One region of the Exiguobacterium sp. s78 genome, then DNA from elsewhere that is predicted to be linked to it. Evidence: predicted binding sites of a transcription regulator. Region 1 holds the regulator's gene; the other holds the start of a gene.
The links. The regulator Rex, encoded in region 1, represses fermentation and respiration genes when NADH is low (regulators of the CRP and FNR family bind a similar motif). The targets are predictions, from matches to a motif close to TTGTGAAATATTTCACAA.
Positions count from the first base shown of each region.

Region 2: a site for Rex is predicted at 968-985, ahead of pflB (formate C-acetyltransferase). Genes of this name have one in related genera too.

Region 1 is NZ_JACSNB010000001.1:8,098-11,526, forward strand. It holds gene KNQ18_RS00080 (ATP-binding cassette domain-containing protein) at 1-1,486, opposite strand, end outside; gene KNQ18_RS00085 (redox-sensing transcriptional repressor Rex) at 1,654-2,313, shown strand; gene KNQ18_RS00090 (twin-arginine translocase TatA/TatE family subunit) at 2,313-2,510, shown strand; gene tatC (twin-arginine translocase subunit TatC) at 2,518-3,297, shown strand; tRNA gene KNQ18_RS00100 (tRNA-Ala) at 3,402-3,429, shown strand, end outside.
Region 2 is NZ_JACSNB010000004.1:166,070-169,498, reverse strand. It holds gene KNQ18_RS15290 (DEAD/DEAH box helicase) at 1-275, opposite strand, end outside; gene KNQ18_RS15285 (hypothetical protein) at 304-732, opposite strand; gene pflB (formate C-acetyltransferase) at 1,072-3,321, shown strand; gene pflA (pyruvate formate-lyase-activating protein) at 3,356-3,429, shown strand, end outside.

The DNA of each region.
Region 1 (3,429 bases):
GCGTACCTTCGTAGTCGACGAGCGCGTTTTCAAGGACCATCTTCGAATCCAGATCCAAGTGGTTCGTCGGCTCATCGAGGACGAGGACGTTCGTCTTCCGGAGTTTCAGTTTCGCGAGCGCGAGACGTCCGCGTTCGCCACCGGATAACTCATGAACAATCTTGAAGACATCGTCACCGCTAAATAGGAATTGCCCGAGTACGGACCGGACTTCTTGTTCACGCATCAGTGGCCATTCGTTCCAAATCTCATCGATGACACGGTTCCGATCATTGAGTTCCGCCTGCTCTTGATCGTAATATCCGATCGAGACGCCGGTTCCGAAACGGAAATCACCGAAGAGGGGGCGTAAGCGGCCGACGAGGACTTTCAGGAGCGTCGACTTTCCGATTCCATTCGGTCCGACGAGTGCCAGCGATTCACCGCGTTGCAAGCGGAACGTGATGTCTTTTGAGACAGCTTCTTCGTAACCGATCGCCAGTTGATTGACTTGAAGAACGTCGTTCCCGCTCTGTTTTTCAATCGGGAAGGACAGGACCGTGCTACGCTCATCCCCATCTGGTCGGTCGAGCCGGTCGACCTTCTCGAGCCGCTTCCGGACACTTTGGGCACGTTTTGTCGTCGTCGCCCGGGCGATGTTCCGTTGAATGAAGTCCTGCATCTTCGCGATCTCTTCTTGCTGCTGTTCAAACTGCTTCATTTCCTGATCGTATAAGGCCGCTTTTTGCTCCAAGTACTTCGTATAGTTCCCCGTGAACTTACGACAGACATTGCGCGACAGTTCGTAGACGACATTGACGACTTGGTCGAGGAAGTACCGGTCGTGCGAGACGATCAGGACGGCACCACGATAACCACCGAGGTAGCTTTCAAGCCAAGCAAGCGTATCGATATCGAGGTGGTTGGTCGGCTCATCGAGAATGAGGAGCTCTGGTGCTTGCAGGAGCATCTTTGCTAAGGCAAGCCGTGTCCGTTGACCACCGGATAATGTCTGAATCCGGCGCGAGTAATCATCCGGATAAAAGCGCATGCCGTGCAAAACGGAGCGGATATTCGCTTCGAACTGATAACCACCGGCTTCTGAGAAGTCGTGTTGCGCTTGATCGTACGTCTTCAAGAGACGATCGTAAGCGACCGGGTCGTTCAAGATATGCTCCATGCCCATTTCGATTTCCATCCGGCGCAGTGTTCGTTCTTGTTCCTGGAGATGTTCGAAGACGGTCAGCATCTCGTTCCAGATCGTCTCATTCGATTCGAGACCACTGTCTTGCGCGAGATAACCGATTTTGACATCCTTGCCTTTCATGATGTCGCCCGAGTCATGACTGAGTTCACCAGCGATGATTTTGAGCAAGGTCGATTTACCGGCACCGTTTCGTCCGACGAGCGCAATCCGATCTCGCTCTTGTACTTCCAGTTTGATATTTTCTAAAATCGGCTCGACGCCGAATGATTTCGAGAGTTGATTGACTTGTAAGAGTATCATTTCCATCCATCCTTCCACCCTTTAGTCTATCACGAACAAAAGCGCAAGGTCCTGCGGAATATATTATTTGTGACTCTATGTGAAGTGGTTTACAATCAAGGAGAGTAGAAAGCTTTTTGCAAAGATTTGGGTGCCACGATGGATGTGGCCGAAGGGGGAACTGCAGGATGAATGGACCAGACACAAAAATTCCACAAGCGACAGCAAAACGGTTGCCGCTATATTATCGCTTCATCCAAAGTTTATACAATTCAGGCAAGCTCCGCGTCTCTTCTGCTGAGTTAAGCGAGGCGGTGAAGGTTGATTCAGCAACGATTCGTCGCGATTTTTCCTACTTTGGGGCATTAGGGAAGAAGGGGTATGGGTATAACGTTCAACATCTCTTAACGTTTTTCCGCAAAACCTTGAATCAAGATGAGGTGACGAATGTTGCCTTAATCGGGGTCGGTCATCTCGGAACAGCGTTTGCAAATTATAACTTTTTAAAGAATAATAGTACTCGGATAGTCGTTGCGTTTGATGCGGACGAAGAGAAGGTCGGAACAACGACGCATGACGTTCCAATCTATCATGTTTCGGACATGAAAGAACAAATCGAAGCGAATCAGGTCGATGTTGCCATCTTGACGGTTCCATCGCAGTTCGCACAGTCAGTAGCGGATGAGTTAGTCGAGTATGGTGTGACAGGCATCCTGAACTTTACGCCAGCGCGGTTGAACGTGCCAGCGAGCGTCCGGGTCCATCACATCGATTTATCGATCGAGTTGCAGTCGTTAGTTTATTTCATGAAGCATTATTCGCAATCAGCTGAAGGAGTGAAATCATAATGGAAAACCTTATCCCGCTCACACTAGGTATCGGACCAGCGAGCATCGGATTAATCGCGGTCGTCGCGTTGATCATCTTCGGACCGAAGAAGTTACCAGAATTCGGACGCGCTGCGGGTCAGACATTGAAAGAGTTCAAGAATGCCACGAACGGCATCATGGACGACGATAAAAAGGACGAACCGAAAGAGAAGTGATTGAATCATGACGGTTGATCAAGAGCAAAGCATGACGTCGCACCTTGACGAACTGCGCAAGCGGATCGTCTGGTCGCTTATCATCGTCGTCGTCCTGTTCGCTGTCGCATTTCCGCTCGTCCGACCGCTCGTTCGCTTCTTGCAAGCGGACTTAAAAGAGCTCGGCATCGGTTTGAATGCCTTCAACGTCGCCGATCCTTTAATGTTGTATTTGAATCTTGCGTTCATCATTGCGCTGATTTTAGCGTCACCGTTCTGGATGTATCAACTCTGGGCATTCGTCCGACCAGGACTTTATGACAAGGAGCAAAAAGCGACATTGACGTATATTCCGGTCATCTTCTTTCTATTTTTGGCTGGCGTAGCCTTCTCGTATTTCTGGTTGCTTCCCTTCTTGCTTGAAGTCTCAACAGATCTCGGGAAAGAGCTCGGAATCGAACAAGTCATTGGAGTCGAGAACTACTTCAGTTTCTTAATCCGATTGACGATGCCGTTCGGTCTTCTGTTCCAATTGCCGGTCGTGACGATGTTCCTGACGCGTCTTGGTCTCGTGACGCCATATTTCATGCGAAAGAATCGGAAATATGCGTACTTTGTGCTGTTCGTCGTTGCGGCATTGATCGCACCGCCGGATGTGACGTCACACTTGATGATCTCGGTGCCATTGTTCGTTCTCTATGAGATCAGCATCTTGATTTCTGCGCGGACGTACAAAAAGGTCTTGATCCTCGAGCAACAGGCAGAGCTTGAACGACAGGCGGACTTGATGCGTGAATTGAATAAATGAATCGTGAATTCCTTCCGACGATTTTGGAAGGGATTCTTTTTTATGAAAGCGTTCTTTTTATATTGATAAAGCAGTTAGTGATGCGTATACTAAAGATAATTCATGGGGGCTTAGCTCAGCTGGGAGAGCGTT
Region 2 (3,429 bases), on a different contig from region 1:
CTTCCTTGGGCAAACAATTGAATGACTTGATGAATTTGCATGACGAGTTCCCGTGTTGGTGCCGTGATCACAACTTGCACGTGTGGTTCTTCTACTTCAATCTTTTCTAAAGCTGGAATGACATAGGCAAGCGTCTTCCCTGTTCCTGTCGGCGCTTCAGCCAGGACATCTTTTCCTTCGCGCAACAACGGAATCGCTTGTTCTTGAACAGGCATCAACTCGGTAAAGCGTGCGCGTTCCCATGCTTCCTGTAAAAATGGTTTTGTAAAGTTCATAACGATTTCTCCTACTCTCTTAATTCCATCATGCCGTTACGTATTCGACATGATCTCCTGATGCATCACGGTAACCCCGTAATGTCTGTGTATATTCATTTCCTGCATCGAGCAATCGAATGTGGAACCGGATCTCTCCTTCACCGGCTTCTTCTTCTAAAATTTCGAATCCTTGGATGACACGATCCTGTAATTCTGCAGCGAGTGCCGGGTACTCCGCAAGACTCGCATACGTCGATTTTACGTCAACCGGACGACGAACAAGCGCAATCCAATACGATTCATCATAGCCGATAAAGTCTTCATAATCAAAATCATCTTCAAACCGAATCCAGAATCCATCATTTTCGAATTCCGTGATCATTCCCGTTCGCGTTGAACCGTCCGATCCGATTTTCAGCGAGACCCAGTCTCCTGACTGATACTCTCCTTGTTGTGTTAATGATACATACTCCATTTGGCACACCTCCACGTTCTATATTCCCTTTTTCATTGTCAACGATACGTCTTAAAAATACAAGGCACCGTAGCGTGACATTCCTCACAGTTTCAACTGTTCTAGTGAATCTTTTTCAAATCAACTCATACAGTTTCCAAAAAACCTTGAATTAGCGGTCCCAAACTGTTTTTTTTGAACAATTCTCATATGGATACAGAATTAAAGAAAGCCCGTCATATCAACGTTTGTTCACTTGTTAAAACATTCACATGAACGTAAAGGGAATCTCCTTCTCCTTTTGTTACACTATTCACATAAGGAACTGATGATTAGCTCAATATTAAAGGAGTGGTATCCATGTTATTAGAAAAAACAAGTGCCTGGGCAAGCTTTACGTCTGGTGAATGGCTAAAGACGATCGATGTCGCAGACTTCATCCGACTCAATCGCACGGAATATACAGGAGATGATCACTTTTTAGTCGGTCCGACGCAAGCAACGGAACGTCTTTGGCAACAAATTCTACAGCTGACGAATGAAGAACGACAACGTGGTGGTGTGTTTGCCGTCGATGCTAAAACACCATCAACGATCCTCTCGCATGATGCAGGGTATCTGAATCGCTCACTTGAAAAAATCGTCGGTTTACAGACAGACGAACCGTTTAAACGTTCGATTCATCCGAACGGTGGGATTCGGATGGTGAATGATGCCCTAGCTGCGTATGGCTTTGAAGCAGACGAGACCGTCACGAAAACTTTCAGCGAGTACCGGAAGACACATAACCAAGGGGTTTTCGATGCCTATACCCCTGAGATGCGTGCCGCACGTAAAGCCGGTATCATCACAGGATTACCGGACGCCTATGGACGCGGACGGATCATCGGCGACTATCGTCGTGTTGCTTTGTACGGAACGGCACGCTTGATCGAAGAACGTAAGAAGGATTTAAAGGCACGTGGCGGATTCTTATCTGAATCGATGATTCGCGACCGTGAAGAGATGAATGAACAGTTGCGCGCATTAACGGAATTGACCGAGCTTGGAGCTCGCTATGGTTTCGATCTCTCCCGCCCTGCAGAAACAGCACAAGAAGCATTCCAGTGGGTCTATCTTGCCTATCTTGCTGCCATCAAAGAGCAAAACGGGGCAGCCATGTCACTCGGTCGAGTCTCGACGTTCCTTGATATTTATGTCGAACGTGATCTTGCGGCTGGTCGCTTGACGGAAGAGACTGCACAAGAGCTCGTCGATCATTTCGTCATGAAACTTCGGATCGTCAAGTTCTTACGGACACCAGACTACAACGATCTCTTCTCAGGTGATCCGACGTGGGTAACGGAATCAATCGGTGGAATGAGTGAAGATGGACGATCAAACGTCACGAAAAGTTCATTCCGCTTCTTACACACGCTCTCGACACTCGGTCCGGCACCGGAACCGAATCTAACCGTTCTCTGGTCTACTCAGCTTCCACGCGGATTCAAGGAATTTTGCGCGAAGATGTCGATCGTTTCAAGCTCGATTCAATATGAAAACGATGATTTGATGTTACCGGTTTATGGAGATGATTACGGCATCGCTTGTTGTGTCTCCGCGATGAAGATCGGGAAACAGATGCAGTTCTTCGGTGCTCGAGCAAACCTGGCAAAAGCATTACTCTATACGATCAATGGCGGAATGGACGAGAAGCTCAAAATCCAAGTCGCCCCAGCTACACCATTGATGCTCGATGAAGTACTCGATTACGAGACGGTCATGGCGGCTTATGATCGTCAACTCGATTGGCTCGCGGAACTGTACGTCAACACACTGAATGTCATCCACTATATGCATGATAAGTACAGCTACGAACGGATTGAAATGGCTTTACATGATCCGGAAATCTTACGGACGATGGCATGCGGTATCGCTGGTTTATCAGTCGTCGCTGATAGTCTATCCGCCATCCGTTATGCGACAGTTCGTCCAATCCGAGATGCGGATGGGATTGCAGTTGATTTCAAGATCGAAGGCGAGTTTCCGAAGTTCGGGAATAACGATGAACGGGTGGATCAGATGGCGGTTGATCTCGTCACACTGTTCATGGAGAAAATCCGTAAACATCCAACGTATCGCAATGCCCTTCCGACGCAGTCTGTCCTGACGATTACTTCAAACGTCGTCTACGGTAAAAAAACAGGAAATACGCCAGATGGACGCCGTGCGGGTGAACCATTCGCACCGGGTGCTAACCCGATGCATGGACGTGACACTAGAGGAGCTGTCGCCGCACTGACATCTGTCGGAAAATTACCATATGAACATGCGCTCGACGGGATTTCCTACACGTTCTCGATCGTGCCAAAAGCACTTGGTAAGGATGAAGCCACACGCATTCGCAATACGGTCGGATTACTTGACGGATATATGGGTGGTACGACTTCAAAAGGACACCATTTGAATGTCAACGTCTTTGACCGTGAGACGTTACTCGATGCCATGGAGCATCCAGAACAATATCCACAGTTAACGATTCGGGTATCCGGTTATGCCGTCAACTTCATTAAACTGACGCGTGAACAACAGATCGATGTCATCAATCGAACGTTCCACGGTTCTCTCTAAAATGATGTGTAGTATGTGAAAGGAAGTGAGCAGGATGACCTATGGTATGATCCATTCCGTTGAATCATGTGGAACAGTCGATGGTCCTGGCATTCGATTCATCGTCTT